Linked DNA regions of Gemmatimonas phototrophica. The protein of the gene in region 1 interacts with the protein of each later gene in a pairwise test. Links are inferred from orthologs where the notes say so. Each region holds a gene or a part of one and is shown on either strand. Other genes may lie near its edges. The genes, in order: GEMMAAP_RS18295 and topA.

Region 1 (11,731 bases):
CCGCACGAGTCGCGCAATGATCGTGTCCCGCGTGATACGGTCGTGCCGTGCAATGGCGGCGGCATCTTCCTGCAATGTTGCCAGCGATGCCGGTGGACGCGAAACAGCGGCACACCCGGCCGCAAACAGCCCCAGCGTCCCAACCAGCCATGCCATCCCGAGACGTTTTGTCATCCGCATGGGCGGAATATATCAACGAGGCGGCAATCCCCGAACTCGCCTCGACCGAGGTGACTCAACTGGCGCGCTTCACCTTGCGCTGCTTGGCGCGTCGTCCCACCGCCACGGCATCGTCCGCCCACAGGCGCAACGCGTCCTGTTCTTCAATCACTTCGGCGGGGACCTCGTAATACTGCATGACTTCGCCGCCTTCGCCGAACGGCCGGAAGGGTCCCATCCCCTTGGCTTCGTAATGGTGGCGCGTCCGCTCATCCACCTTGAAGTACAGCACGTCATTGCCAATGAGCGCAAAGAACGTGGTGCCGCAATAGATGCCCACCCCGCCAAACATGTCGCGCGCACGAATGTCCGGGAGCGCCCGGGTGAGGTGCTCCAGCACGAACGCGCGGTAGGTGGCCGTAACCGTCATGGATGCATTGTCGGTACCAGCCCCGGCCGCGTCAATACAGGAATTCCCGGCCAGCTGCCTGGTGGGCCCGCAGCGATCCACCAGACACGTGGGGAGCTCATCCGCCCAGGGCCGTGCGCTGCAGGGTGCCGGTCAGCGTCGTTCCGGCCAGGTTGAGAAACAGCTCCCCGTCCGTGACAGACAGCTCGAAGCTCAGACGACGGTCCAGCTGCTCCACGATCGCGTCCGTCAGCTCCCGCTCAAACACGTAGCATTCAATCTGATCCACCTTGTGGATGCGTTCGCCGGCAATCTGCCGCAGCCACACCGTGGGATCCTTGTGCGTGTACACCACCACCCTGGGGGCCGCCTTGCTGGCCTTGTGCAACCGGGCCGCGTCGGGCAAGCCGATTTCTATCCACGTCGTAATGGTACCGGTCAGATCACGCACACTGACCGTGGGATCATCCGGGTCCGAAACGCCTTTCGAGAACCCGATGCCTTCGCGGTATTCCAGGCAATAGGCCAGGAGCCGGGTCACGAAGTACTCCGGCGATTCCGACGGGTGCATGGCCATGCGGAACTCCAACTGCTCGTACACACCACGATCCACGTGCGCGAGCGACACGTTCATGGTGTACATCGTGGAGGTCAGCGCCATGTGCGCTCCGTCACCACGTTCGCGCGCGTGGTCCAAAGGTTGCTCCGTGTGAGGGTACACCCTTTTGTGGAGTCACCTGTGGACATTGTGACATGGCTCATCGTTGGACTCGTCGCCGGTGTGCTCGCCTCACTCGTCGTGGGAGGCGTGGGATTGGTGGGAAACATCGTCGTCGGCATCGTGGGCGCCTTCGTGGGCGGATGGATCTTCCGCCAGCTGGGCGTCAGTGCGCCCCTCCCGGGATTGGGCGGGGTGATCTTCACGGCCTTTATCGGCGCCATGGTGACGCTCCTGTTGCTGCATTTCGTCAGCGGCAGACGAAAAACCGTGGCCTGAGCACGCTCAAGCCACGGTTCGCTGGCGACGCACCCCGCACTTAGCGGCAGTGCGTCAGCCAGCCGTGCCGATCTTCGAGCTGTCCCTTGGCAATGCCAAGGTATTCCGTCTGCAACTGCTTGGTGATGGGGCCCACGCGCCCGGCGCCAATCGTGATGCGGTCGATGCTACGCACCGGTGTCAACTCGGCCGCCGTGCCCGTAAAGAACACTTCGTCGGCCATGTAGAGCATCTCGCGCGGAATGTGCAGTTCGCGCACCGGAATGCCGGCGTCGGCCGCCAGCTGCATAATGGTGTGGCGCGTAATGCCGCCGAGAATGCTGCCATCGAGCGGCGTCGTGATGATGGTGCCCTTGGACACCATGAACACGTTCTGCCCGGAGCCCTCGCTCACCACGCCGCTGGGGCTCAGCGCAATGCCTTCGGCGTAGCCGTTGGCGATCGCTTCCATCTTGATGAGCTGACCGCTGAGGTAGTTGCCGGCGATCTTGGCCATGGCCGGAATGGTATTGGGCTGCACGCGCTGCCAGCTGGAAATGCACGCGTCCACACCGGCGTCGAGCGCTTCGTCGCCCAGATACGCCCCCCAGGGCCAGCAGGGGAGATACGTCTCCACCGGCGCGCCAATGGGCACCATGCCCGCCGTGCCGTAGCCGCGCACGACCATGGGGCGTAAATAGCACGACTCGACCCCGTTGCGGGCCACCACTTCGCGCGACGCCTCGAAGAGCTCGTCCAGCGTGTAGGGCACATCCATGCGATAAATCTTGCACGAATGCAGCAGCCGCTCGAGATGCTCGCGCAGTCGGAAGATGGCCGGTCCCTTGGGGGTGCTGTAGGCACGGATGCCTTCAAAGGCCGACGATCCGAACTGCACGGAATGGCTGAGCACGTGGATCGTGGCGTCGGCCCACGGAATGAAATGGCCATCGCGCCAGATCCACTGCGTCTCGGTAATGCGGCTCATGTGCGGAAGTGCTGAAGGAGCGGAGAACGATCGGCAAGCGATCAGAGCAGGGACTTCACGGCGCCGCCGTCCACCAGCACGGCCTGCCCCGTCATGAATCCTGCCCGCGTAGAACACAGGAAAGCTATCACGGCGGCCAGCTCCTCGGGGCGTCCCACCCGCCCCAGCGGCGACTCCGCCGCCCAGCCGGCAAAGATCGACTCGGGGGAGGCCCCGGTACGCACGGAATTGGCGGCCGCCAGGTTATCCAGCCGTTCCGTGGCCGTGAATCCCGGCAGGACCGAGTTGACGGTCACCCCATCACGCCCCACTTCATCGGCCAGCGTGCGCAGATACCCAGTGACCGCCGCCCGCAGGGCATTGCTGAGCACCAGCCCGCCTTGCGGGCGCTTCACGGCCAACGAGGTGATGGCAATTACCCGCCCCCACTTTTTCGCCTGCATGGCCGGCACAAACGCGCGCGTGAGCTCCACCACACTACGTAGCAGCAGATCGGTGGCCGCCTGCCAGGAACTCCATTCGTGGCCCATGGGGGTGCCGGTTGGCGGCCCCCCGGTGTTGCACACGAGGATGTCCAACCCCTTCGGATACGCCGCCTGCACATGCTGCACCACGTGAGCGATCCCCTCGGAGGTGGCCAGATCGGCCTCCAGCGCCGTGACGGTCACGCCATGCGCTTCCAGCTTGGTCTTGGCGCTGCGAATGGCCTCGTCGCTGCGCGCGCAGATCACCAGCTCGACTCCCTCCATCGCCAGCTCCTCGGCGGCGGCGAACGCGATGCCACGGCTCGCACCACACACCAACGCCACCTTGCCCTTCAGACCAAGATCCATCAGCCCTGCCCTCCGTTGCGCATCGGCGTGCCGGAGCGCAGGTAGTCGTCAGACTTGTCAATCCAGTCCTGACGCGGCGGGTTGAAGATGTCCACGTCGAGCGTGTCTTCCAGCGCTTCGGCCCGGTGACGCACCATGCTGGGAATCACCAGCACCTCTCCGGCCCGCACATCGACATAGGTGTCACCCGGATTGTCGGCGTGCTCACCAATCCAGAAGCGCAGCGCCCCCGACAGGATGTACGTGATCTGCTCGTTGATGTGATCGTGCGCCGGCACCAGCGCGCCCTGCTTGAGATACACATGGGCCAACATCTGCTTTTCCGTGTACACCAGCCGGCGACCGATGAGCGGCGTGAGCTCCTCAACGGCCATGTCATCCCAGGCAATCTTGCGAACGTCAGTCGGATTCTCGGTCATGTGCAGCGAGGCAGGGAGGGTGGGAACAGCAGGAGTCAGACGGAGCGGTGAAACGGTGGGCCATGCGGATGGTACGGTGGCAACGGCAATACCCGACGCGACTGGGGCAGTGTACGCCGTGGCCGCTGCCGCGCGCGCCGCGGCCGTCTGCGCCTGCCGCGCGGCCAGTGCCGCCTGACGCGCCGCGGCCAGCTTGTTCTCTTTCCGCAGGTCCCAGAGCATCCAGCCGCAGAAAGCCACTCCGGCGCCGAAGGTCAGCAGCGTGTCGTACGGCAGCATCGGCGCCGCGTCCCCGTTGTCAGCGCTCGGCCACGAAGACTGCCTGCTGCACAAACCGGGGGGTCGTGATTTCCTGCACCAGCAGCCGAGCCAGCGCCGCACGCGACACCTGACTGCCGGCGCCCACGGAAACCGTGGTATCCATTTGCGCGCGCTCGGAGTCCGCCCCCTCGGTAAGCTTGGCCGGCTTGACCACGGTCCAACCACTCAGATGACTGGCGCGTACGTAGCGCTCCTGTTCGTCGCGGTCTTCCATCATGCCATCGTGCGCCGAGCGCCGGGCAAACATGGTGCGGATCTTCATGGTGAATCCCACGTTGCCGGAGGACTCTCCCGCCATGGCACTGGTGACCACCACAAGGCGCGACTGCTCAAGCGTCTTCATGGTACTCACAATCAGCTTGGTCGCGGCGGCGATATACGGCACCCGCGCATCGTCTTTGTGCCCCAGCATGACCACCGCCGCATCGGCCCCCCGCAGCACTTCGCGCACCGCGGTTGGATCGGCCAGCGATCCCACAATGACGGTGGCGTGTTCGGGGACCTGTTCCGACGGCTTGGCCCGATAATGCAGCCGCAGGGTGTGCCCTGCCGCGGTCGCCGCGTCAATGAACTGCTGGCCCAGCCGGCTGGACGCGCCATAGACGGCAATAATCATGAGACAGCGCCCTCGCAGCGGCGGGTCCCGTTGTTGTGTGCTAGAATGGAAAAAAGCGCCATGCTACAACTTGCACTCGCACCCAACGGTCCGCCATGACGGTTACGCCACCTCCCGTCCCCTCCGATATCGAGATTGCCCAGCAGGCGATCATGCGTCCCATTCGTGACGTTGCCGCCGATCTGGGGTTGGGGGAAGACGACATCGACCTGTACGGGAAGTACAAAGCCAAACTGCCGCTGTCCCTCGCTTCAGCGCCCCCCAAGGGGCGCCTGGTGCTGGTCACGGCCATCAACCCCACGCCAGCCGGTGAAGGGAAAAGCACCGTCAGCGTTGGCTTGTCGCAGGCGTTCCGCCGACTGGGACACAATGCCGTGCTCTGCATGCGAGAACCCAGCCTGGGTCCGGTGTTTGGGGTCAAGGGCGGCGCCGCTGGTGGCGGCTACTCGCAGGTGCTGCCCATGGACGACATCAACCTGCACTTCACCGGTGACTTTCATGCCATTGCCAGCGCCCATGCGCTGCTGAGTGCCATGATCGACAATCACCTGTATCACGGCAACGCGCTGGGGCTCAACCCCAAGGGCATCACGTGGCCACGCACCATTGATATGAACGATCGGGCGCTGCGCAGCGCCATCATTGGAATGGGCACCGGCAACGGCACCATGCGGGAAGAGCGGTGGGTCATCATTCCAGCCAGCGAAATCATGGCCATTGTGGCGCTGGCCTCCGATGCGGAGGATCTGGAACTGCGTCTGGGCAACATCGTGGTGGGCACGACGCTCGGCAAAGAGAAGAAGCCGGTGCGAGCGCGTGATCTGGGGGCCACGGGAGCCATGACGCTGTTGCTCAAGGACGCCATTCGCCCCAACCTGGTGCAAACGCTCGAAGGCGGTCCGGCCATTCTGCACGCCGGTCCGTTTGGCAACATCGCGCACGGCTGCAACTCACTCGTTGCCACCCGCGTGGGACTCGCGCTCGCCGACCTCGTGGTCACCGAAGCCGGCTTTGGCAGCGATCTGGGCGCCGAAAAGTTTTTCGATATCAAGTGCCGCGCCGGTGGGCTCAATCCGGAAGCGGCCGTACTGGTGGCCACCGTGCGCTCCCTCAAGATGCAGGGCGGCGTTGCCAAGGCGGAGCTGGATCGCGAAGACCTTGGCGCCCTCGAGCGCGGACTCCCCCACGTGGCGCATCACGTGCGCAACGTGCAGCAGTTTGGTGTGCCGGTGGTGGTGGCCATCAACCGCCGCACCAGCGATACCGACGCGGAGCTGCGTCTGGTGGCCGACTACGTGGCTACGCTGGGGGTGCCGGTGGCCATGTGCAACGTGTGGGCCGAAGGCGGGGCGGGCGGGGAAGCGCTGGCGCACGAGGTGCTGGGCTTGCTCAACGCCAAGACGTCGGCCTTCGCTCCGCTGTACGCCACGGAACAGCCCATCCGCGACAAGATTCGCACCGTGGCGCGCCGCGTCTATGGCGCCGATGGTGTGGACTTCTCGAGTGCCGCCGAGAAGAGCATTGACTGGCTGGAAGCCAACGGCATGGCACACACGCCGGTGTGCATGGCCAAGACCCAGTACTCGCTTACCGATGACGCGTCGCGACTGAACGTGCCCACCGGGTTTCGCATGACGGTCAACGAAGTGTACGGCTCGGCAGGCGCCGGGTTCGTGGTGGCCAAGTGTGGCGACATCATGACCATGCCCGGGCTGTCAAAGAAGCCGGCAGCGGAAGGCATGCGCCTGCGGGCCGACGGCACCATTGAAGGGCTGTCCTGATGTCAGCTGGTGCTGGCGGTGCGCGTCATGACGCCGGAGATGAACAGATACAACTCAGTCCAGGCGCGTTTCACGTCGGCGTTCCACTGATCGCCAAGGCCCTGCTCGAGCGCCCAGAGCAGGGCCGCTCCTACCGTTTCGTAGTGCGCCACCACCACACCGTACCCCACATGGCGCCGGGATAATGCCTGCAGCTCTTCAATGATCTGCGGCGGGTAGTCCAGCATCTGCACGAGTGTATCGATCGTCTGGAGAAACTTCTCGTGCTGCACATACATAGGCTTCCCGTCAAAGAGCAGCTTGGCTGACGGGTCAATCTCAAAGAGACGTGTGTAGAACAACTGAGCGGCGAGCGCGCGCATGGGCACGAGCGTTGCCCACGATTCGCGGATGATGCGTTCAGCGCTGAGATTCATGGGACACTAGGGGAATGGAGTCTACGCCAATTCGATGGGGGCGAGCGCACCACGCGTCATATTCTGCAGCTGCGCCCTGAGGGCGGGAAGTTCACTGCGCGGCAATTTCACCGCGAAGGTGGCTTCCACGTCAAAGGTCTGATGCTCCACCTCGGCCTGCAGCGTGAGAAGGAGCTGCTGCACGGCGCCAATGTGCGCGTAACTCACGCGAAAGGTGGCGATGACGCTATCGACCCGCAGCTCGGTGGGAAGGAGGAGCAGCGCTTCCTGCACCGCTCCGCCGTAAGCTTTCACAAGGCCACCCGTTCCCAACTTGGTGCCGCCGTAGTAGCGCGTCACCACTGCCACAATCTCCCCAATACCGCAGTGCTGCAGTACGGTGAGCATGGGACGGCCGGCCGTGCCGTGCGGTTCGCCATCGTCGCTCATCCCAATGCGATCGGTGCTTCCCGGCGGGCCCACCACGTACGCCCAGCAATTGTGCGTGGCGTCGGGGAATTCGACGTTTATCGACCTGATGAACGTCTGCGCGTCTTCGGGCGATGACGCGCGCGCTACCGTGCACAGAAACCGGCTCCGGTCGATGACCTGCTCGACACGGTGCACACCCTTCGGTACCGGGTAGCGCGCGTCACTCACGCCCGCTCACTCACTTGTACGGGCTATCGGACCGGCGTGCGCTGCCACCACTGCCGCCACTGCGCCCGCCGCCGCTGTTGCCGGCGCCACCACTCCCGCCACTGTTGCCGCCACCGCCCCCCGGACGGCGCGGGCCGCGACGCGCACCGCCGCTCACCTTGGCTCCTTCGGGCGGACGCTCAGGGCCGCGGGCAGCCGGCCCACTGGACGAACGCGCCGCTGGACGCGCCGGCTTGCTGGTCTTGCGCTCCGCCTCGGCCTGTTGCGCCGCCGTGCGGCGCGCCACCTTGGCCGCAGCCCGCGCGCGATCTTCCGCCTTTTTCTTGCGGATCTCGGCAATGCGCTCGGCGATCGGGACTTCCAGTTTGGCCTGCGGCTTCGCGGTGTAGTCGAAGTCGGGGACCGTCACGCGCGGCAACTGCTTCTTGATCGCGCGTTCGATGAGCTTGAGCTCCCCTTCTTCTTCCGGGCTCACAAAGGTGAACGCTTCACCGGTGGCTTCGGCGCGAGCAGTACGCCCCACGCGGTGAATGTAGTCTTCGGCTGCCACCGGCACGTCGAAGTTCACCACATGACCCAGCGCTTCCACGTCAATGCCGCGGGCGGCGATGTCGGTGGCAACCAGCACCTGATAGGCGCCGTCCTTGAAGCCGGCGAGTGCCTGCGTACGCTGGCTCTGCGACCGGTTGCCGTGAATACGCTCGGCCTTGATACCGGCCGCGACCAGCTGCGACGCCAAACGATTGGCGCGGTGCTTGGTGCGGGTGAACACCAGCGCCTGCGGCATGTCGCCACGCTTGAGCAGCGTAACGAGGAGCGCACTCTTGAGGTCCTGCGCCACCGGATACACCGCCTGCGTAATGCCTTTGGCAGGTGCGGCGGTGCGCTGCAGGTTGAGCGTGACCGGCTTGCTGAGCATCTCCTGCGCCAGCGCCGCAATTGGCGGCGGCATGGTGGCGCTGAAGAACAGCGTCTGCCGTTTGTTGTTGGGCAGGTGACGCAGAATCTTCTTGATCTCGGGGAGGAAGCCCATGTCGAGCATACGATCGGCTTCGTCGAGCACGAGATACTCGAGGGCCTCGAGTTTGGCGTACGGCTGCCGGAAATGATCGAGCAGACGCCCCGGCGTGGCAATGATTACATCGGCGCCGCTGCGGAACGCGTGTTCCTGTGGCCCCATACCTACGCCACCAAACACCGCGGCACCCGTGAGGGGCGTGTGAATGGTGACGTCTTTCAGACTGTCATGAATTTGCGCGGCCAGTTCGCGCGTGGGCGTGAGCACCAGCGCACGCGTCTTGCCGCGCGGCTTGCTCATGAGATGATGCAGGATGGGGAGCAGGAACGCGTAGGTCTTGCCGCTGCCGGTCATGGCGCAGGCCAGGAGGTCGCGCCCTTCGAGCGCCGGCGGAATGCTTTCGCCCTGAATGGGCGTGGGCCGGGCAAAGCCGAGTTCCTTGAGACCCTGCAGAAGACTCGGGTGAAGCTGAAGCGTGGAAAACGTCGGTGTAGCAGTCACGTATGGTTTCTGGATTATGTGTATCCTTGAAACCTCGCCACTTGCTCGCTAAAGCGGTACCTGTGTAGGCAGGCAACAAACAGCCCGTCGGAGCGCACGAAGGCCGGAGCACGCGGAGAACAGCATGCTGTTTCCTCCGTACGCTCCGGCCTCCGTGACCTCCGACGAGCTGTTTCTCACCCCGTCGCCGCGATTTCCTCGCCCGGATTGATGAACTGGTCGCTCTCCAGCTGGTATTGCCGGCTGTAGAGGTCACGGTACCGGCCGCCCAGTGCGAGCAGTTCGGCATGCGTTCCCCGCTCCACGATTTCCCCGTGCTCCAACACCAGAATCTGATTGGCACTGGTGATGGTGGAGAGCCGGTGCGCAATCACGAAGGTCGTGCGCCCTGCGCGCAGGCGGCGCAACCCTTCCTGAATGAGATGTTCGCTCTCGCTGTCGAGGCTGGAGGTGGCTTCGTCGAGAATGAGCACGCGCGGATTGGCCAGAATGGCGCGCGCAATGGCCACGCGTTGCCGCTGACCACCAGAGAGCTTGACCCCACGTTCGCCCACAATGGTGTTGTACTGCTCGGGGAAGCCCTGAATGAACTCGTGCGCGTTGGCAATCTTGGCCACCTCGATGATTTCTTCGTCGGTGGCGCCGGGCTTGGTGAAGGCAATGTTCTCCTTCACCGTGCCGTCAAAGAGAAAGTTGTCCTGCATGACCACGCCCAGATGCCGGCGATAGTCGCGCAGCTTGAGGTCGCTCACCGGAATGCCATCCACCTTGATGTGCCCATGCTGCGGCTGCGCAAAGGCCATGATGAGCGAGATCATGGTGCTCTTGCCGCTGCCGCTGGATCCGACGAGGGCGGTGGTGGTTCCGGCTGGCGCCTCGAAGCTGATGTGCTTGAGCACCGGCACGTTCTCTTCGTACTCGAAGCTCACGTCGTCGAATTGCACACGCCCCACCACCTGCGGCACCGACTGCTTGCTGGCGTCTTCCTGGTCTTCGGTGGCCATGTCGCGCAGCTCGCGAATGCGATCGAGTCCCGCAAACGCTTCGGTGATTTGCGTGCCGATGCTGGCCACCGAAATGAGCGGCGCCGTCACCATGCCAATGAAAATCAGGAACGTGAGCAGCTCACCAATGGTGGTCGTGCCGCGCATGACATCCCCGCCACCCACGTACATCACGATCACCCCGATCACACCCACGACGGCGAGCCCCAACGTGCCGGTGAGGGACGTGCCGGTGATGGTTTTGGCGATGTTCTGGAAGAGACGCTGCACGCCTTTGCCAAACACCTCCTTCTCACGCTCTTCGGCGGTGTAAACCTTGATGAGTCGAATGCCGCCAAGTGTTTCGGTCAGGCGACCGGTGACTTCGGCGTTGATGACGCTGCGCTCGCGGAAAATGGGACGTAGCCGCTTGAAGGCCACACTCATGCCCGCGCCGAACACGGCAATGGGCAATACCGTCGCGAGTGTCAACTTCCAGTTGAGGTGCAGCAGCACGCCCATGGCGGCCAGCGCACTGAGAATGCCGCCCGTGAGCTGAATGAGTCCGGTGCCAATGAGATTGCGAATGCCTTCGGGGTCACTCATGACCCGCGACACCAGCACCCCGCTCTTGGTGCTGTCGAAGTAGCGCACCGGCAGACGAATGAGATGCCCCTGCACCTCTTCGCGCAGGCGGGCAATGGCCTGCTGGGCGGCGACGCTCACCACCTGCGACAGCGCGTAACCGGTGAGGGTCTGGATGATCGTGGCGCCCAGTCCGGCCAGCGCCACCAGCCCCAGCATGCGCATGTCCTTGTTGGGAAGTACCTCGTCGAGCACGAACTTCGAGGAGTACGGCAGCACGAAGCTGGACGCACGGCTGATGAGCATGAGGACCAGCCCAATGCCCACAGACTTTTTGTGCTGCAGGATGAGCGCGCGGGCTTCGCCCCAGGCGCGCTTGCTGTCGTACTTGGGCTTCTTTGGTGCAGCTGTTGGAGGAACCATCCTTCTAACTTAGCCGCGGCGCGCGCATGTGCTGTCCCGCGCCCCACGGGATCCCCTCCCACGGCGACCGGCTATGGCGTGGGGCGCACCCAGACCAGGCCACTGTGCGCCCGGAATCGCAGCGCCGTGGTGGGGTCCTGGTCGGCGAGGAAGTCGAGCACCCGTTCTTCCCCGCTCCCCACACGGTAGGACACCGTGACGGCGGTTTCCTGCCCCGCATCCATCGTTTCCACCTTGGTGATGGGGAAGCGCCCCTCCTCCATGGCATCAAGCGTCAGCACCACGGTATCCGGCAGCAGTTCCAGCGTCTGGTGGTCGTACTTCCAGAAGTTGGTGGTCCAGACGCCCATGACCCCCGGCGGGAGCGGGGCGTGTCCGCGGGAGGGACGGTTGGCAATCGCGACTATGACCACCAGGATCATGGCCACCGCGACAATCCACCAACGCGTCTCCGCGACGGTGTTGGCGGACGCACTGCCCCCCTTGGCGGCGGGCGCACTGGCCCGCCGAGCCGCCGCAGGGGCTTTGGCCGCCGCTTTGGCCACCGGTTTCGCGTTGGGCTTGGCCGCCCGCGCCGCCACTGGCCGCGGACGCGGGAGGGGGATTTTGGCGGGCTCGAGTACCTGATCCACCCATTCGTCCGTCGTCTTGGTGGACGGCGTGG
Region 2 (11,987 bases), 1.3 Mb from region 1 along the record:
CCACCATGGGGCGTGCGGTGGCCAAGCGGTTGGGGCGCCCGTTCCTGGACTTCGATACGGAGATAGAACTGCGTACCGGGCGCTCGGTGGCCCGCTTTTTTGCGGAACAGGGCGAGGCGGCGTTCCGGGCCCTCGAGGTCGCACTCACCCGGGAGCTCGCTGCCGCGCCGCCAATGGTTCTGGCACCTGGTGGCGGTTGGGTGACGAACGCTGGTGTCATAGAATTGCTGAGGCCGCCGGGACGAATTGTGCACCTTCGGGTATCCCCCGAAGCCGCCATGCGTCGTATCTCGCGGTCCCGGATTGTTCGGCCCTTGTTGCAGCAAGCGGATCCGGAGGCCAAAATGCGGAGCCTGTGGGAGGCCCGAGCCGCCCTCTATAATAGGGCCGATTACGTTGTTGATGTGGAAACTCTTACCACACAACAAGTTACAGATTCTCTGGTGGCGCTTGCCCATGAGGGGACGCCGGGGGTAGGTTAGGAAATGGACGATCGCTGGGCGCCGGTCTTGAACGAGTTACGGGAGCGTTTTGCTGCCGATACCGATGTCGTGGAGGTGGAAGCCTACCTCTCGGCGAAAGGATACGACCGGCGACAAATCGGTGAGATTCTTTCCTTGCTGTATAGCGATAATGCGCCGTCGCCCACTTGGGGCGGTGCCGACAGCGAACGTGAGCCGTCCCTGCGGGTGCAGGGGCCTCACGAGCGCGGCCGGTTTACCACGGATGCCTGGGGCTATCTCATCACGCTCTATGCGTCCGGCGCCGTGACCCTGAACGATTTCGAGCAACTGGTGGAACGCGCGCTCGTCCATGTTGACGGCCGCATCACCTTGGCGGATGTCCGTGCGCTGGCGGACGACGTCGGGTTGGATGATGGCGCCATGGGTGGCGAGCGTCCCCTGATTCACTGAGCTGATGCCAACAAAAAAGGCAGCACCCAAGACGGCGAAAAAAGCCACGGCCAAGCCCGCGGCCAAGTCCGCCGCCAAAAAGGCTCCCGCCAAAAAAGCGGCGGCCAAAAAGAGCGCGGTGAAAAAAGTGGCCTCGCGGAAGGCGGCTCCGGTGGAACTCGAGGAAGAGCTCGAGCCGGCACCGGCAGGCGGGACGTCGCTCGTTATCGTCGAGTCGCCGGCCAAGGCCAAGACCATCGGCAAGTACCTGGGGCGCGGCTACACCGTGCGCGCCACGGTCGGTCACGTCCGCGATCTGCCGGCCAAAAAGCTGGGGATCGATATCGATCACGGCTTTGCCCCCGAGTACGTCACGATCGAGGGCAAGGAGGACATCCTCACCGACCTCAAGAAAATCGCCAAGGGTGCGCGCGAGATCTTCATCGCGACCGACCCTGATCGCGAAGGGGAAGCCATCGGCTGGCACGTGGAGCAGTACTTCACGCAACCCAAGCGGCACGCGGTGTCGGCGCCCATTCGCCGGGTGATGTTCCACGAAATCACCAAGGATGCGGTGCACAAGTCCATGGCGAAACCCATGGACATCGACAACAAGAAAGTCGAAGCGCAGCAGGCACGCCGAGTGCTCGACCGACTGGTGGGATACAAGGCCAGTCCGGTGCTCTGGAAGACGGTGAAGAAGGGACTCAGCGCCGGTCGTGTGCAGACCGTCGCGCTCCGTCTCATTGTGGAGCGTGAACGCGAAATCCGCGCCTTCACCCCGGTTGAGTACTGGAGCATCGCCGCCGACCTGCAAAAGGGACAACAGCCGTTCTCGGCCAAGCTGCACCACGTGGACGGCAAGAAGCCCGAGATTTCCACCGGTGCCGAAGCCGACGCCATTCTCGCCGATCTCAAGGGACGAAAGGAATTCGAAGTCACCGAGGTCAAGCGGCGCGAGCGTCGCAAGAACCCGGCGGCACCATTCACCACGTCCACGCTGCAGCAGGAAGCCGCCAAGAAACTCGGGTTCGGCTCCAAGCGTACCATGCGGCTGGCGCAGGATCTGTACGAAGGCATCGATGTGGGTATTGATGGCGCGACGGGTCTCATTACGTACATGCGTACCGACTCCACGCGCGTCAGTGAGGATGCCGCCAACACCGCGCGCGAAGCATTGCGCTCGCAGTTCGGTGAAGACTTTCTGTCGCCGCAACCGCAGCTCTATCCCAGCGGCAAGGCCAACGCGCAGGATGCCCACGAAGGCGTACGTCCCACCGATCCCTCCCGTCGTCCGGAGCAGGTGCAGAAGTACCTGACCGCCGATCAGTTCAAGCTCTATCAGCTCATCTGGCAGCGCTTCATGGCGTCGCAGATGGCTCCGGCCGTCTTCGATACCACGACGGTCGATTTCGATATCGCCACGAAGGGCCGTCAGTGTCTGTTCCGCGCCACCGGTTCCGTCATCAAATTCCAGGGATTCCTCGCCCTCTACCGCGAAGCGCGCGAAGAAGGGGACTCCAAGGCGCTTGAAGACGAACAGGCGCTCCCGTTCCTCGAGATGGGCGAGAAGGTGCCCGTCAAGGCCATCACGCCCACGCAGCACTTCACCGAACCGCCGCCGCGATTCTCCGAAGCGTCGCTCGTAAAGGAACTCGAGCGGCTCGGTATCGGTCGCCCGTCCACCTACGCCAGCATCATCTCGGTGCTCGCCGAGCGACGCTATGTGGCGCTCGAGCAGCGACGGTTCTTCCCGTCGGAGTTGGGGGAAACGGTCGAAAAGGTCATGGTGAAGAAATTCCCCGACCTCTTCGATGTGCACTTCACCGCGAAGATGGAGTTGGAGCTCGACAAGATCGCCGATGGCGATGCCAACTGGATCGAAGTGCTCGGCGAAGAATGGTCGAAGATCAAGAAAAATCTGCACGACGACGATCTGCCGCAGCTCATCGGCGAGGCCTACGACCTTTCGGCGCTCGAGACGGAGCGCTGCCCGGAGTGCGGCGGCAAGCTCGTGGCCAAGGGCGGATTCTTCGGGCCGTTTGTGGCCTGCGAAAATCATCCCAAGGTCTGCAAATACACGCGCCCCATCAAGGGTGAGAAGAAGCCGGCCGAACTCACGAAGTACATGTGTCAGGAGTGCGGTGAGCCGATGGTCATCCGCCACGGGCGCTCCGGCGACTTCCTGGGGTGCAGCAAGTTCCCCAAGTGTCGCGGCACGCGCAGCATGCCCACCGGCGTGAAGTGTCCCAAGGATGGCGGGGAAATCGCCGAGCGTCGTTCCAAAAAACGCGGCAAGGCATTCTACGGCTGTGAGAACTATCCCAATTGCGATTTTGTGGTGTGGGATAAGCCGGTCGCCGAAACCTGCCCGGAATGCGGGTATGTGGGTGCCGAAGCCAAGTCCAACAAGACGCGCGGGTCCTTCCGGAAGTGCCTCAAGTGCACCAACGAGTGGGACGTGGCCGCGCCGGATGAGGCCGAAGTGGCTGAGGTGGCGTGACCGTCCATGTGATTGGTGGCGGGCTCGCAGGCAGTGAGGCGGCGTGGCAACTCGCTGAACGCGGGCACGACGTGGTGCTCCATGAAATGCGCCCCGTGCGCGGCACGGCGGCGCACCGCACGGAAAAGCTGGGCGAGCTCGTCTGCTCCAATACGTTCAAGAGCACCGAGCCATCCAATGCGCACGGGCTGCTGAAGGCGGAAATGCGGACGCTGGGCTCGCTGATCCTGGCCTGTGCTGACGAAGCACGGGTGCCAGGAGGCAGCGCGCTGACGGTGGACCGCGAGATTTTTTCGCAGGGCGTGCACGATCACATTCACGCCCATCCGCGCATTTCAGTGTCGCGCGAAGAGGTCACCGAGATCCCTGAGGTCGGCATCGTTGCCACGGGGCCGCTCACCAGTGACGCGTTGGCTGAGCGCATCCGGGCGCGCCTCGGTGTGGAATCGCTGGCTTTTTACGACGCGATTGCCCCGGTCATTTCGCTCGACTCCATTAATCAGGATGTCGCTTTCCGGGCCTCGCGCTGGGGCAAGGAAACCATGGAAGGCGCAGGCGAAGAAGGGGCCTACCTCAACTGCGCGTTCAGCAAGGAGGAGTACGAGGCGTTCATCGACGCGCTCACGACCGCCGACCAGTTCACCGCGCACGAGTTCGACAGTGTGCCGTACTTCGAAGGGTGCATGCCCGTCGAAGAGATGGCCCGCCGTGGTCGGGAGTCGCTGCGCTTCGGACCCATGAAACCCATCGGGTTGCAGGATCCGCGCAGTACGGCCCGTCCGCATGCGGTGGTGCAGCTGCGGCAGGAAGATCGCGCCGGTCGCATGTGGAACCTCGTGGGCTTTCAGACGCGTTTGCGCATTCCCGAGCAGGCCCGTGTGTTTCGCATGATCCCGGGGCTCGCGGACGCGGAATTTCTGCGCTTTGGCAGCATTCACCGCAATTCGTACGTGAATGCTCCGGCGGCGTTGTCCCCGCATCTCGCACTGCGCGATGCACCAACGACGCTGTTCGCCGGGCAGATTACGGGTGTTGAAGGCTACACGGAAAGCAGTGCCACCGGCCTGCTGGCCGGCATCAATCTGTCGCGGCTCCTGAGGGGTGAGGAGCCGGTCGTGCCGCCGCCTTCCACCATGATGGGCGCGCTGTATCGGTATCTGCGCGAAGCCGATCCCAAGCACTTTCAGCCCATGAACGCCAACTTCGGTCTGCTCGACGACCTCGAAGGCGTACCGGCCAAAGTGCTCAAGGACAAAACAAAGAAGCGCGAACTGTTCGCTGAACGGGGGCTGGCGCAGATAGCGGCGTGGCGTGATGCCCACGCCCTGACGGCGGCAACGCCCGTCCTGGGATGACGACCTCGGAGGAGACCGTCGCGCTGCCCACGGAGATCGGGGAGTTTCTGACCCATCTCCAGAAGGAGCGCGATCTGTCTCCCAATTCCGTGGGCGCCTATACGCGCGACCTGCGGGAGTTCTCCGTCTGGCTGGCGCAAACCCACGGGGTAGGCGGGTGGGACTGGAATGAGCTGTCGCGTACAAGCATTCGCGGCTACATGGCGCATCTCACCCGGCGTGGGCTCGCCAAGCGCAGTATCGCGCGCCAGCTGTCGGCCGTACGCAGTTTCTACCGGTGGATGCACCGCGATGAACGCGTGGACATCAATCCTGCCCGCGCGGTGGGATCGCCGCGGTTGCCGCGCACCCTGCCGTCATACCTCGATCGGCAGCAAGCCGATACGCTCATGCAGCACGCCACCACCCGCGCGCAGAGTCTCGATTTCACCGATGTGCGCAACCTCGCCATGCTGGAGCTGTTCTACTCCAGCGGGCTGCGCCTCTCTGAGCTGTGCGGCATTGATCTGTCCGATCTCGACCTCGTGTCGCAGCAGGTCAAGGTGCGCGGCAAGGGGCGCAAGGAGCGTATCGTGCCGTTGGGCGATCACGCTCAGCGGGCGCTGCGCAATTACCTCGTGAAGCGCGACGCGCTGTTGTTGCAGTTGGGCGGCGCGAAAGCTGGGCGACTCGCCCGCGGCGCGGTCTTTCTGAGTGCCCGCGGCACCCGCATCAGCACGCGCGCGGTGCAGCACGCCATGGTCACGTTGCTCGATGCGGTGGGCGAAGGCGCCGACCTCACCACCCACTCGCTCCGCCATACCTTCGCCACGCACATGGTAGATGGTGGTGCTGATCTGCGCGCGGTACAGGAACTACTGGGGCACGCCAGCATCAGCACCACGCAGATCTACACGCACACCAGCGTCGATCGGTTGAAAAAGGTATACCGTCAGGCTCACCCTAGAGCGTAGCGAAACTGACAACTCAAAACCCTGACCCAAAACTCGAAACTGATCAGTTGCGGGTTCTGGGTTCGAGTTCTGGGTCATGAGTTCCTACACCCCCGGGGTCCCCCCTGCCAGAATCGTCGCGGCCCGCTGCGCATCAAGATTGCCGCCGCACATCACGATGCCGACTGTCTGACCCGCCAGACGCGGCGCCAGCAAGCGAAGCCCTGCCAATCCCGCCGCGCCTGCGCCTTCCGCAAGATTGTGCGTGATCGTCCATAAATCCCGCACCGCCTGTGAGATCATCGATTCACCGGCGAGTACAAAGTCTGCGAGGCCACCACGAAGGGTATCGAAGGTCAAGTCGTACGTGGAGCCGGTCGCGATCCCCTCGGCAAACGTCTGCGCCGGAGCACCGCTGCGCGAAACACCGTCGTGCCAGGCATCGTGTTGCGCGCTCGCGCCCTGGCTTTGTACCGCGTACACCTTGAACGACGGCTTGAGCTCGGCGCCCGCCACCAGTGCGCCCACCGCTTGAGAGCCGCCTCCCAGCGCAATGACGATGGCGTCCAGTTCTGGAGCCTGTTCCAGAAATTCGACGCTCATGGTGCCCGCGCCGGTCAACACCTCGCGATGATTGGTGGAATGCACGATGGTGCGGTGCTCCTGCTCGGCGATGGTACGGCACGCCGCCACCGCATCGTCGTAGCGATCGCCAACTTCCATGAGCGTGGCGCCAAACGAGCGAATGCCCGCGTTCTTCTCCGGGTTGTTCCCCTTGGGCACACAAATGGTCACGGAGACACCGCGCGCAGCCCCGGCCCAGGCCAGCCCCAGCCCATGGTTGCCAGTGGTGGCCGCAATCACTCCACGTTCGGCCTGCTCCGGCGTGAGCGCCGTAATGGACGCCGTACCGTTGCGCACCTTGAAGCTGCCCGTGGGCAGGTGATTCTCATGCTTCACCAGCACCCGGATGCCATACCCCACCAACTCGTCAAGCAGGGGGTAATGGCGAACTGGTGAAGGGACAAAGAACGGACGCAGCCGCTCGCGCGCCGCCGTGATATCGGCAAAGGAAATGGGAGGCATACCGGGAAATATGACACCAAGACCAGCGCCTGTCTTTCGCGATCCGCGACGTTACGGGGGGCCGAGTGCGTCGAAGAAAAGTGCCTGGAGATCGACGGTGTGTCACCAATTCTGCGCGCCGCGTATCTTATTCACATGACACTGCCGCAAATTCGCGCCACCACTATCCTCGCGGTACGCCGCGACGGACGCGTCGCCATTGGGGGCGACGGTCAAGTCTCCGTTGGTGATACCGTCGCCAAGAACTCGGCCGTGAAGGTCCGGCAACTCAAGGGCGGTCGCGTGCTCGCCGGCTTCGCTGGTTCGGTAGCCGACGCACTCACACTCTTCGAAAAGTTTGAGGAGAAGCTGGAGCGCTACCCCGGCAATTTGCCGCGCGCGGCCGTGGAGCTCGCCAAGGAGTGGCGCAGTGATCGCGTGCTGCGGCGTTTGGAGGCCATGCTCATCGTAGCCGATGCCAACCACGGCTTCATGCTGAGCGGGAACGGCGAACTGATTGAGCCGGACGACGGCATTCTGGCGATCGGCTCGGGTGGAGCATATGCCCAGGCCGCGGCGCGGGCGCTGCTACGCGAAACGGCGCTGCTGCCGCGCGATATCGTCACCAAGGCGCTCACAATTGCCGGGGAGATCTGCATTTACACCAACACCAATATCACGGTGTTGGAGCCGAGCGTCTGACATGGCTTCTCCACGCACGCAACAAGCCATCGCGCGACTCGCGGACCTGACGCCTCGCCAGATTGTGGCGGAGCTGGATCGGTACATCGTGGGTCAGGCGGATGCCAAGAAGTCCGTCGCCATTGCCCTGCGCAATCGCTGGCGCCGACAACGGGCGCCGGAGTCCATTCGCGACGAAATCTCTCCCAACAACATCATTCTCATTGGGCCCACTGGCGTGGGTAAAACAGAGATTGCCCGTCGACTGGCCAAGCTGTCCGGGGCGCCGTTCGTGAAGGTCGAAGCCTCCAAGTTCACGGAAGTGGGCTATGTGGGTCGCGACGTGGAAAGCATGGTGCGCGATCTCATTGAGAACGCCATCGATATGGTGCGCACTGAGCGGGAATCCGAGGTCGAGGACCTCGCCATCGGCAAAGTGGACGAGCGTATTCTGGATCTGCTGCTGCCAACTCCGCCCGCCTTGGCGGCCGAAGCTTCTCCCGATGCGAAGGTGGAGCATGAGCAGTCGCTCGAGCGGCACAAGCGCACGCGAGACAAGCTCAAGGCGCTGCTGCTGGACGGACAGCTGGATGGTCGGGAGGTAGAAATCGAAGTGACCCAAAGCGGACCGGGCATGCCGGGGGCCGCCATGCCCGGGGCGCCGGAGGGGATGGAGAGTGTCGCCGACTGGTTTCGCGACATGATGCCCAAGAAGAAGAAGCGACGTACCGTCAAGGTGAGTGAAGCGCGCCGCCTGCTGCTGGACGAGGAACTTGATAAGCTGATCGACCTTGATGACCTCACCGGAGACGCGCTGGAGCGTACCGAGGCCATGGGGATCGTCTTCCTCGACGAGATCGACAAGATCGCCGGCGAGCGGGGGCAGGGCGGGGGCCCCGATGTCTCACGCGAAGGCGTGCAGCGGGATCTACTGCCCATCGTGGAAGGCTCGAACGTGCAGACCAAGTATGGCATGGTCAAAACCGACCATATCCTCTTTGTCGCGGCGGGTGCCTTCCATGTCAGCAAACCCAGCGATCTCATTCCGGAGCTGCAGGGACGTTTCCCTATTCGGGTCGAACTCAAGGCGCTTACCGAATCCGACTTCGTACGCATCATGACCGAGCCGGAGAACGCGCTGACCAAGCAGTACGCCGCCCTTGTCGAGGCCGAAGGGGCCAGCCTCACCTTTACCGACGATGGAATAGCTGAGCTCGCCAGGGTGGCTGCTCGGGTGAACGAACGTATGGAGAACATCGGGGCGCGCCGGTTACACACCGTTATGACCACCCTCCTTGAGGAGGTGCTCTACGAGCTTCCCGATCGTGGAAAAGAGGCGGTCCTGGTGAACGCCGAGATGGTGCGGGACCGGCTGCGCTCTATTGCGGAAGACGAAGATTTGCGGAAGTACATCTTGTAACGGCCGGGAAGGGGCTGGGGTGACCGACTCGCTGCGATTCCCGGCGGGTCTACTCTTGACGGGGCACGACGCAAAGACAACTTTGTTGTCACGGCGAACAAAGCTCCCCCTTCCCGATCGACTCGCCACCCGCCCCGATCTACCTCCCACCGCCCCCGGTGGAGGAGGCCCCTTTATATGATGCATGCATTGTCCATGATGGCGCCCCGCCCGCTGCAGCGTGGTGTGGCAACGGCCGTGATTCTCCTGGGACTCGCGGGTGCCGTGCCCGCTCCACTCGCTGCCCAGACGGCGCCAGACCGCATTGAGATTCGCACTGATGCCGCCGGCACCCGACTGCAGGTCAACGGCGCTGATGTCCTGCTCAAGGGCGTCAACTGGGATTACTTCCCCATCGGGCAGAACTATGCCTACAGCCTCTGGACGCAGCCGGATGATGTCATCAAGGCGGCGCTAGACCGGGAGATGTCCCTGCTCAAGGTCATGGGGGTCAATGTCATTCGGCAGTACAACGGCGTGCCGCCGCGCTGGGTGAAGTACATCTACGAGCAGTATGGCATCTGGACCGTGCTCAACCATGCGTTGGGGCGGTATGGCACGACGATCAACGGCGTGTTTACCCCGCAAACGGACTACTCCAATCCCCGCGTGCGGCAGGCGCTGACCGCCGAAGTGCTCGCGCTTGTTGATGAGTTCCGCGGCACGCCCGGCATGCTCATGTGGCTGCTTGGCAACGAAAACAACTACGGCTTGCAGTGGAAGTCCGCGGCCACGGAGAATCTTCCCTCCGGTGAGCGCGACGCCGCCAAGGCCACCTTTCTCTACTCGCTGGTCGGTGAAGTCTCGCGCGCTATCAAGGCGCGTGACGCCTCACGTCCGGTGGCGCTGGCCAACGGCGACCTGCAGTACCTCGACATCATCGCCCGTGAGGCCAAGGGACTCGATGTCTTTGGCACCAACGTGTACCGCGGTGCGTCGTTTGGCGATCTCTTCGAGCGCGTGAAGACCACCCTCGGGTTGCCGGTGATGTTCACCGAGTTCGGCGCCGATGCGTACAACGCGCGTGATATGCGCGAAGACCAGCTGTCGCAGACGCGCTATCTGCTCGCGCAGTGGCAGGAGATCTTCGAAAACGTGGCCGGCAAGGGGCGCACCGGCAACTCCATTGGCGGGTTCACGTTCCAGTGGACTGATGGCTGGTGGAAGTACGGTCAGGACGTGCGACTCAGCGAGCACGATGTGAATGCCTCGTGGTCCAACGCGGCCTACGCCGATGACTATGTCAAAGGCGAGAACAACATGAACGAAGAGTGGTGGGGCATTGTCGCGAAGGGCGCCCCCGACTCGCGTGGGCTCTATCCGCTCTATCCGCGTGCCGCGTTCTACGCACTGCAGCGCGCCTACCAGATCGATCCGTACGCCGCTACCTCCACCGCCGCCGTGATCCGCAGCCACTTTGCGGCCATTGCCCCCGCCGAGGCGGAGCTACGGGCGCGCGCCGAGGGCGGGGCCGCATCAGGAGCGGGGAACAACAAGTTCAGCGTAAGCGGACTCCGTTTTGACCTGCAGACGTTCAATACCGGCGGCGAGAAGCTCAGCACGCCATCGTCACGGACCCCCAGCGCGACCGCGCGGCCGGCGTTCACGGGCTTTGATCGGCTTGAGAGCTTCTATGCCGATCTGACGGCCCGCCCTGCCGACAATTTCTCCGCGACGCTGTCCCTGAACGTGCTGGGCAACGTGCCCAACAATCCCATCGACGAACTCTTCTACGAAAATCGCGGGCGTGCGCGGACGGTCCTCACCGATGGGTCGCCGTTGCGCATTACTGACAACGAGCGCCTCGCCGTGTATCGCGCCAGCGTCTCGTGGGATGAGAAGAACTTCCGCCTCGATGCGTTCTACCGCTCCGGCCACTATCACTGGGGCTACGAAGGCGACTTCTTCGGGATCTATCGCGAAGCGAACTACGGCAAGAACATGGACATCTATAACGGCAATGCTCCGGCCGGTATGGAGTTCACGGGGAAGCGCAAACTGCAGGGGCTCAAGCTGGCGCTCGGGCCGGAACTCTGGTGGGGCGCCAACCCCATGATCATCGGCAAGTACGGTCGCAAGGTGGGTGGCGTACACGTCACCGGTCTGTATCAGGAAGAAGTGGCGCAGCTGAACGCGTCGGCCACCAACAGCTCGTTCGCCGTACCGCTTCCGCAGACGCGTCGTGCCACGCTGCATCTCGCCGACACCATTGCCGGCTTTGGTGTGGAAGCCGGCGGTATCTGGGCTGGTGCCACGCGCGTCGGTGTGCCCTTCCAGATCGTTGACGGATCGCGCGTGCTGGCGGACAAGGTGCGTGACAGCGATGCCTTTGGTGGCAAAGCCAAGGTGACCTACACGCGTGGTCGCTACAACTGGTACGCGCAGGGCGCGGTGATGGGGCTCGTGGCCGACGGTGGCCCCACCTCCGTACAGACGTTCACGGGGTGGAGCCTCAAGGAGACGGGGCTCAACAACCAGTCGAACATCATGACCGGTCTGACGGTCACGTACGGGTCCTTCCAGTTCGCTCCCAACGTGCTGTACCAGAAGCCCATCGCCGGACCGGTGCCCTTCACGGCACCTGCGCCCGCCCGTCCGCGCAACGTCCTCGACGATCCGTTTGCGGTGCGCGGCAATCGCGAAACGTACGGCGCCGAAATGCTGCTCACGTTCGATCCCACCCCGGCCACCTGGATGTACGCCTGGGACAACGATATGCGTGAGGATGCGCGCTTCGCCGCCAACCTCGGCTACGTCTATCGTCGCTTGCCCACCACCATGGATGCGGCCATTGGTATTCTGGCCGACGGTCGTACGACCTTTGCCTTCCCGGGCGCCACACCGGCCCGTAGCCTGTACGAGGTTCGCTCGCGCATCATTTCCAAGGTGGGATCGGATCTGCGGCTCATTGCGAACGTCTACACCGGAACGGCCGAACCCAACGGCAACGATCCGCGGCTGCTGCACCGCTCGGGAATCGACCTGCGCGCCGTCAAGCAGCATGTGAAGCTCATTGGCGCGGCCAAGTTCAACGACTGGGGCCCGTTCGACTACCACCGTGACTTCAATCTCACCTTCCCCAAACAGTTCATGGGGGAC

What was found.
Region 2: the proteins of GEMMAAP_RS18295 (region 1) and topA interact in binary tests that used the Escherichia coli proteins (3 or more experiments, as listed by UniProt). The link is inferred for Gemmatimonas phototrophica from one-to-one orthologs.

Annotation. Positions count from the first base shown.
Region 1 is NZ_CP011454.1:4,331,307-4,343,037, forward strand. The notes cover bases 5,749-8,630. They hold GEMMAAP_RS18295 (YigZ family protein), read right to left. Parts: upstream 7,558-8,630; coding sequence 6,940-7,557; downstream 5,749-6,939. Other genes in these bases: GEMMAAP_RS18285 (formate--tetrahydrofolate ligase), read left to right, coding at 5,749-6,502; GEMMAAP_RS18290 (globin domain-containing protein), read right to left, coding at 6,505-6,918; GEMMAAP_RS18300 (DEAD/DEAH box helicase), read right to left, coding at 7,568-8,630. Outside these bases: GEMMAAP_RS18245 (patatin-like phospholipase family protein), read right to left, coding at 1-180; GEMMAAP_RS18250 (TfoX/Sxy family protein), read right to left, coding at 236-589; GEMMAAP_RS18255 (YaeQ family protein), read right to left, coding at 687-1,229; GEMMAAP_RS18260 (GlsB/YeaQ/YmgE family stress response membrane protein), read left to right, coding at 1,308-1,565; GEMMAAP_RS18265 (branched-chain amino acid transaminase), read right to left, coding at 1,606-2,532; GEMMAAP_RS18270 (SDR family oxidoreductase), read right to left, coding at 2,574-3,365; GEMMAAP_RS21005 (cupin domain-containing protein), read right to left, coding at 3,365-4,063; GEMMAAP_RS18280 (NAD(P)-dependent oxidoreductase), read right to left, coding at 4,083-4,721; more of GEMMAAP_RS18285, read left to right, coding at 4,817-5,748; more of GEMMAAP_RS18300, read right to left, coding at 8,631-9,076; GEMMAAP_RS18305 (ABC transporter ATP-binding protein), read right to left, coding at 9,253-11,067; GEMMAAP_RS20795 (hypothetical protein), read right to left, coding at 11,139-11,731.
Region 2 is NZ_CP011454.1:3,026,498-3,038,484, reverse strand. The notes cover bases 520-3,657. They hold topA (type I DNA topoisomerase), read left to right. Parts: upstream 520-918; coding sequence 919-3,396; downstream 3,397-3,657. Other genes in these bases: trmFO (methylenetetrahydrofolate--tRNA-(uracil(54)-C(5))-methyltransferase (FADH(2)-oxidizing) TrmFO), read left to right, coding at 3,393-3,657; GEMMAAP_RS12855 (DUF494 family protein), read left to right, coding at 520-914. Outside these bases: GEMMAAP_RS12860 (shikimate kinase), read left to right, coding at 1-482; more of GEMMAAP_RS12855, read left to right, coding at 486-519; more of trmFO, read left to right, coding at 3,658-4,751; tyrosine recombinase XerC, read left to right, coding at 4,748-5,704; GEMMAAP_RS12835 (threonine ammonia-lyase), read right to left, coding at 5,789-6,769; ATP-dependent protease subunit HslV, read left to right, coding at 6,905-7,450; ATP-dependent protease ATPase subunit HslU, read left to right, coding at 7,452-8,849; GEMMAAP_RS12820 (glycoside hydrolase family 2 TIM barrel-domain containing protein), read left to right, coding at 9,045-11,987. UniProt on the Escherichia coli protein: Releases the supercoiling and torsional tension of DNA, which is introduced during the DNA replication and transcription, by transiently cleaving and rejoining one strand of the DNA duplex.